DNA from 2 places in the Caballeronia sp. AZ1_KS37 genome. Region 2 is predicted to be linked to the other one. Evidence: predicted binding sites of a transcription regulator. Region 2 holds the regulator's gene; the other holds the start of a gene.
What was found. Region 2 encodes LexA, which represses DNA repair genes until DNA is damaged. Its sites were predicted from a motif close to ACTGTATNNNNATACAGT; they were not measured.
Positions count from the first base shown of each region.

Region 1: recA (recombinase RecA) is a predicted target of LexA. The motif match lies at 1,822-1,839, and genes of this name have one in related genera.

Region 1 is NZ_JALQDP010000001.1:589,658-593,461, reverse strand. Features, by position in the region: gene recX (recombination regulator RecX) at 1-630, opposite strand, end outside; gene recA (recombinase RecA) at 650-1,720, opposite strand; gene NCS00_RS02810 (response regulator transcription factor) at 2,003-2,731, shown strand; gene NCS00_RS02805 (sensor histidine kinase) at 2,737-3,804, shown strand, end outside.
Region 2 is NZ_JALQDP010000006.1:104,681-108,484, reverse strand. Features, by position in the region: gene NCS00_RS06725 (sulfate ABC transporter substrate-binding protein) at 1-983, opposite strand, end outside; gene lexA (transcriptional repressor LexA) at 1,242-1,919, shown strand; gene NCS00_RS06715 (hypothetical protein) at 2,117-2,443, shown strand; gene NCS00_RS06710 (DUF2939 domain-containing protein) at 2,543-3,142, shown strand; gene NCS00_RS06705 (universal stress protein) at 3,178-3,687, opposite strand.

The sequences.
Region 1 (3,804 bases), on a different contig from region 2:
CCAGCCATCGCGCTCGAGACTGTCCAACAGGGATTCGAGCGGAGCGGCTTCTTCGACGTACGGACGCAGCTTGCGCGACAACTCCGCGCGGCTGTACTCGCGACGCGACAGGAACGCGAGCGCGCGGCCCTTCAACGAGCGTTGCGGACGTTTGGGATTGTTGACTTCGTTTGCCGATGTCTTGCGGGTGCGCTGGCTGGAGCGGCTATAAACCGTTTCGCCGGAAACGGCTGGCGATGGCTCGGAAGGCACGCATTGTTCGAAGGGCTCGAATGGATCGGCGTCTTCGAATGGGTCCGGGGGGTTAGCGGACGGCGGGCTGCGATCGGCGGGGGGCGCCTTCGGCTGCGCTGTCGCCTGCTTCAGTAAGGCGCGAGCTTGTTCCAGGCGGGCCGCGCGATCATTCGCATCTACGCTGCTTTCATCCCTTTTAACAGGCTCGAAAACGCGACGCGCCGACGCGAATGACTTCGCGCCGGCGCGTTCCTTGTTGCTGCGCCTGAAGCCGCCTGACTTCGACGATGCACCGCGCCGCTCGCTGCTTCGCTCGTAGCGATCGACGGAATCGGAATCGTCGCCGGTTCCGTTATCCGCCGGGTCTGCCTTGGATCCGAGCCGGCGCGTCTGCATCTTCCTTCAGGCTCGATGCTTACTCGTCGTCGGCCGCTGCGGCGCTTGCGACGACAGCTTCGCCCAATGCAGCGACGCCCAGCGATTCGCGGATCTTGTTCTCGATCTCGCGCGCGATGTCCGGATTTTCGCGCAGGAATTCCCGCGCGTTGTCCTTGCCCTGACCGATGCGATCGCCGTTGTAGCTGTACCAGGCCCCCGCCTTGTCGACCAGCTTCGCCTGCACGCCCAGATCGATGATTTCACCCTGACGCGAAATGCCTTCGCCATAAAGAATGTCGAAGATGGCTTCGCGGAACGGCGGCGAGACCTTGTTCTTCACAACCTTCACGCGCGTCTCGTTGCCGATGACTTCGTCGTTCTTCTTGATCGAACCGATACGGCGGATATCCAGACGCACCGACGAGTAGAACTTGAGCGCGTTGCCGCCCGTGGTGGTTTCCGGGTTGCCGAACATCACGCCGATCTTCATGCGGATCTGGTTGATGAAGATGACAAGACAATTCGTGCGCTTGATCGTGCCGGTGAGCTTGCGCAGCGCCTGCGACATCAGACGCGCTTGCAGACCCGGCAGCGAGTCGCCCATTTCGCCTTCGATTTCCGCCTTCGGCACGAGCGCCGCGACCGAGTCGATCACGATCATGTCGATGGAGCCGGAGCGCACCAGCGCGTCCGCGATTTCGAGCGCCTGCTCGCCCGTGTCCGGCTGCGAGATCAGCAGTTCGGGCACGTTCACGCCGAGCTTGCCGGCGTACTGCACGTCGAGCGCGTGTTCCGCGTCGATGAACGCCGCCGTGCCGCCGAGCTTCTGCATCTCCGCGATCACCTGCAGCGTGAGCGTGGTTTTACCCGACGACTCCGGACCGTAGATTTCCACGACACGACCGCGCGGCAAGCCGCCGACGCCGAGCGCGATGTCCAGCCCGAGCGAACCGGTGGAAACCACTTGAATGTCTTCGACCGCCTCACCTGCGCCGAGCCGCATGATCGACCCTTTGCCGAATTGCTTTTCGATCTGCGAGAGCGCGGCGGCCAGGGCCTTGCTCTTCTCCGCAGTCATGCCAGCCGGGCCTTTCTTGCTTTCTTCCATGAATCGTCCTTTGCTATGATGAACGGCGTCTGAGGCAGTGTTCACGGGGTTTTTCGCCGCTCGATCGAGCATACGAAACCGCCCTTCCCACTCACGCAGACACTGTATAAAAAAACAGTAGTTTTTGCAAGCCTGTCGCGGCGTGGCGCAGCTTTTTTTCCACGTCGCCCAAGCACGCAAGAACCACGAACACCTGGAGACCGCCGCGCCGGGCGACACACGGTGCCGGCAATGCCGATGCGCTTGATCGCGCATGCATGGCGTACAAAGGCGCACACGACGATGCGAATCCTCATTGCCGAAGACGACAGCATACTCGCGGACGGGCTCGTCCGATCACTCCGCCAATCGGGATACGCCGTCGACCATGTGAAGCATGGCGTCGAAGCGGACACCGCCCTTTCCCTGCAAACTTTCGACCTGCTGATCCTCGATCTCGGCCTGCCGCTGATGCCCGGTCTCGAGGTGCTGCGCCGCCTGCGCGCGCGCAATTCGCAGATGCCCGTGCTGATCCTCACCGCCGCCGATTCCGTCGACGAGCGCGTGAAAGGTCTCGATCTCGGCGCGGACGATTACATGGCGAAGCCCTTCGCGCTCAACGAACTCGAAGCGCGCGTCCGTGCGCTCACGCGCCGCGGCGCGGGCGGCGGTCCGACCGTCGTCCGGCACGGCTCGCTCGCCTTCGATCAGATCGGGCGCATTGCGACGATCGGCGATCAGGTCATCGATCTGTCCGCGCGCGAACTCGGCGTGCTCGAAGTGCTGCTGCAGCGAACCGGCCGGCTCGTATCGAAGGAGCAGCTCGTCAATCACCTGTGCGAGTGGGGCGAGGAAGTCAGCAATAACGCGATCGAGGTCTACGTGCATCGGCTGCGGAAGAAGATCGAGCCGAGCGGCGCGAAGATCATCACGGTACGCGGTCTCGGTTACACGCTGGAGAAAGCGGCCGCCACGACGAACGGCGCGGGCGGGCCGCACGCCGGCGAGTCCGCCAGCCATCACTATAAGTAGGCCGCATGGCGTCGCCCGTTTCCCACGAAACTCAGCGAAACGCACAAGCGAACGACGACTCCGACGCGCTGCGCGACGCGCGCTACGCGAATCCGTTCGCGCCGCCCGACGAGCTCGAGCCCAACGCCGAAACGCATCCACGCTCGCTCTTCGGCGAGATTCTCGACTGGATGCTCGCGCCGCTGCTGCTGCTCTGGCCGATGAGCATCGCGGTGACGTATCTGGTCGCGAAATCGATCGCGAACGGGCCGTTCGACCGCGCGCTCGAAGCCGACGCCTACGTGCTTGCGCGCCAGATTCAGCCGGTAAACGGCGTCGCGGAACTCCGCCTGCCCGACGCGACGCGCGATTTCCTGCGCGCCGATAACGTCGACAGCGTGTTTTTCCAGGTGCTCGGCACGCGCGGCGAACTCGTCGGCGGCGATCGCGACATGCCCTTGCCGCACGACGACGATCGTCCGCAGCCGGGCATCGTCGAGTTTCGCGACGATGTGCTGCGCGGCAACGATATCCGCGTCGCATACACGACGGTCGATCTGCCCGGCCTCGCGCCCGGGCGCGATCCGCACAGCGCGCAGCCGGTGCTCGTGCAGGTTGCGGAGACGCTCGACAAGCGCAGCCAGCTCGCCAACGACATCATCAAGGGCGTGATCCTGCCGCAGTTCGTGATCCTGCCGCTCGCGATCATCCTCGTATGGTTCGGGCTTTCGCGCGGGCTCGCGCCGCTGCACGCGCTGCAGTCGAACATCCGCGCGCGCCGCCCCGACGATCTCTCGCCGCTGCAGGCCGGCAGCGCGCCGCCGGAGATCGCGCCGCTCGTCGCGTCGTTCAACGACCTGCTCACGCGCCTCGAACAGAACATGGAGTTCCAGAAGCGCTTCATCGCCGATGCCGCGCATCAGATGAAAACGCCGCTCGCGGGCCTGCGCATGCAGGCGGAACTCGCGATGCGCCAGGACGTCTCGACGGAAGTGCAGCGCTCGCTAGAACAGATCGCGATGAGTTCCGAGCATGCCGCGCGTCTCGTCACGCAATTGCTCGCGCTCGCGCGCGCCGAGAATCGCGCGACGGGG
Region 2 (3,804 bases):
GCGAAATGCGTCTTCTGCGCCTTGGTCCAGCCGCCGAAGGTGTCGTCGATGGTATAGAGCTTCAGCTTCGGAAACTGCTTCGTCAGATCGGCGGGCACCTTGTCCGAACGCGGCCGATAGAAATTGCGCGCGGCGATCTGCTGCCCTTCGTCGCTATACAGATACTTGAGATACGCTTCGGCGAGCTTGCGCGTGCCGTGTTTGTCGACGACCTTGTCGACCACCGCGACCGGCGGCTCCGCCAGAATGCTCACGGACGGCACCACGATCTCGAACTTGTCCGGACCGAATTCCTTCAGGGACAGGAACGCCTCGTTTTCCCACGCGATGAGCACGTCGCCCTGACCGCGCTGCACGAAGCTCGTCGTCGCGCCGCGCGCGCCGGAATCCAGCACGCCGGCGTTCTTGTAGAGCTTCGTCACGAACTCCTTGGCGGTCTGCTCGTTGCCGCCCGGCTTGTGCTGCGCGTACGCCCACGCCGCGAGGTAGTTCCAGCGCGCGCCGCCCGATGTCTTCGGATTCGGCGTGACGATCGACACGCCCGGCTTCGTCAGATCGTCCCAGTCCTTGATGTGCTTCGGATTGCCCTTGCGCACGAGAAACACGATCGTCGACGTGTACGGCGATGCGTTGTCCGGCAGGCGCTTCTGCCAGTCCGCGCCGACGAGTCCCTTGCCCGCGAGCGCGTCGATGTCATAAGCGAGCGCGAGCGTAACGACGTCCGCCTGCAGTCCGTCGATGACCGCGCGCGCCTGGCCGCCCGACCCGCCATGCGACTGCTTGAAGGTTACGGTCTCGCCCGTCTCCGCCTTCCACTTTTTCGCGAAAGCCTGATTGAAGTCCTGATACAGCTCGCGGGTCGGGTCGTAGGAAACGTTCAGAAACGACGTATCCGCCTGCGCCGGCGCCGTCATGATCAAACCCGCCGCGCCAAGCGTCGCCGCAGCAAGAAGCCGTCGCAATCCCGTGTTGATGCTTTGCATTCCCCGTTCTCCGTCTTATCGAATTGACGGAATGAGTCTAACGAGGCCTCTATATGATTGAAAATAATCGTTATTCACTTTTTTATACGTAAAACTGCTAAGAACGATATTCCTGGATGGAAGAAGCGCCGGCGGGCGCGATTCGACGGTGCGGAGGCTTCGTGGCCGCGAACTTAAAGTAAAGCTTGAAAAGCGCCAAATACTGTATAAAAATACAGTCACCTGTCCATTCATACAGTGCATCAGGGGCTCGAGCCAGTGACCAAAACATCAAAACTTACCGCGCGGCAGCAGCAGGTGTTCGAACTCATCCAGCGCGCGATCGACCGCACGGGCTTTCCGCCCACGCGCGCCGAGATCGCGGCGGAGCTCGGCTTCAGTTCGGCCAATTCCGCCGAGGAGCACCTCAGGGCGCTGGCCCGCAAGGGCGTCATCGAGCTGGCGGCGGGTTCGTCGCGCGGCATCCGGCTGCTCGGCGATGCATCTCGCATCGATCGGTCCGAGGAGCTGCCGCATCAGTTCACGCTGCCGCATCAGAGCATCATGCAATTGTCTCTGCCGCTCGTCGGCCGGGTCGCGGCGGGGAGTCCTATCCTCGCGCAAGAGCACATCTCGCAGCACTATGCGTGTGACCCCGCGCTCTTCTCCAGCAAGCCGGACTATCTGTTGAAGGTGCGCGGCCTCTCGATGCGCGACGCAGGCATTCTCGACGGCGATCTTCTCGCCGTGCAAAAGCGCAACGAAGCGAAAGACGGACAGATCGTCGTCGCGCGTCTTGGCGACGACGTCACGGTCAAGCGCTGGAAACGGCGCGCGGACGGCGTCGAACTGATCGCCGAAAACCCCGAGTATGAAAACATCTTCGTGCGCGCCGGCAGCGGCGATTTCGCGCTTGAAGGCATTGCCGTCGGGCTGATCCGCTCCGGCGAGTTCTGATGTTGGCCCGCGAACGGGCAAGGCACGAAAGTCGAAGCACATTACTTTCGCACCGAGACACGAAATGTCTCATTGACATCGCAAGATAGCCTCACCAACCGCTTTCGACACCTGATTCAGGCGTCTCACAACACAACAAGCATGACGGCCACCGCGCGCGGTGCGCCGCGGTGCGTCCTATCGTCTGGAGAGTCATCATGGAACGTTTTGCCCGTCTGCTGCCCTTCCGTCAATTCGGCCGCCTGCGCCATCTGCGCACGCTGATCGCCTGCGGCATGCCGCGCGCCGAAGCCACGCCCGATCTCTTCAACGAAATGCCCGCGTTGCCGTCCCGTCAGCCGGCCTTCGCTCGCGTTTCCCTCAACAGCACGGTGCACGCCGAGGCCGAGCAGCGCGCGCCAGTGCGCGTGTATCGCGGGCAATCGCGCGTGATTCTGGTGGGCAAGATCGACGAGGTTTCGCGCATGATCGACCGCTGCATCGCCGAGGAAAATGCCGGGCTGGCCGGCGGAATCCTCGCCTGAATGGAACGCCATCGCACGCACGACGTGAATTCACGGGATTTAACCGGCGCCCGCGCGGTCAATCCGTAATTCACGTTTTGCAAGAGGCTTGGCCCAAGCATGTCCCGCACTACCCGTTCTATTGTCGTTACGCTCGTCGTCCTCGTTATCGTCGCGGTGCTCGGTTTCGTTTACGCATCGCCTTACATCGCACTCGATCGCGTGAAGCGCGCGGCCGATGCGCGCGATGCGCAAACCGTCAACGAATACGTCGATTTTCCGGCGTTGCGCGCGAGCCTCAAGGACCAGATCGCGGCGCTGCTCACGCGTCGCGTGGATATTCAAAAGAGCGGGAATCCGCTCGCGATCATCGGTGCGATGATCGGCGCGGCGCTCGTCGGTCCGCTGGTGGATTCGTATGCCACACCGGACGGCGTCGCGGCGATTCTGAACGGCATCCCGCCGCGCGGCGATCCGGGCGAGCGTCCGCCGCAAGCTGGCGACGGCGCACCAGCGAATGCGGGGAATGGGCCCGCGTCCGGCGTCACGACCGCACGGCAGCCGCCGAAAGAGCCACCTCAGACGACGGCGGGTTATCGAAGCCTGAACACGTTCGTCGTCACGTATCAACACGGCGCCGGCGATGCGCGATACTCCGCGATCTTCCACCGCAACGGGCTCGTGTCGTGGAAGCTCGTCGCGGTCGATCTCAACGGTTGACGCGTCAAGCGTCGCGGTTCACGCTTCGCACCGCATCACGCCCCGGCTTCGGCCTTGACGGGCTTCGCCGCGTACGCCGCTTCGTCTTCCGCTTCGGCCGATTCACCGGCCTGACAGACGGCAACCAGGATGCTGCACTTCACGCGATCCAGCAGCGGCGTGTTGCCCGCGCCCATCCACCAGCGCGCGAGGCCGCTGCGGCAGCGATGCCCGACGACGACGAGATCGACCTGAAGGCTGTCGGCGAGCGCCGCGATTTCGTCGATCGGATGGCCGAACGCGAAATGTCCCTGTGCCTGAAGGCCACGCTCGCGCAGCCATTCGACGCCCTCTTGCAGGATGTCGCGCGCGGCCTCTTCGAAGCGTCCGCAGGCCATGTCGGTTAGCAGTCCGGCGCTCTGCGCGATGCTCGAGCGCATATCCACCACCGCGAGCACATGCGTCTCCGCATTCAGGTCGAGCGCGAGATTGGCGCCCTGACGCAGTGCCTTGCGGCCTTCTCTGGAGCCGTCGTAGCACAGCAGGATTTTTCGGTAGCTCTCCATCTTGACCTCCCTGGCCAACGTGCCGTTGAGCGCGACTTGCCCGCGGCGTTGATTCATCATCGTGCGTCGTCCCATGGGAGACAACGCTGGAAAACGCTTACCGGCGCGAACACGCTA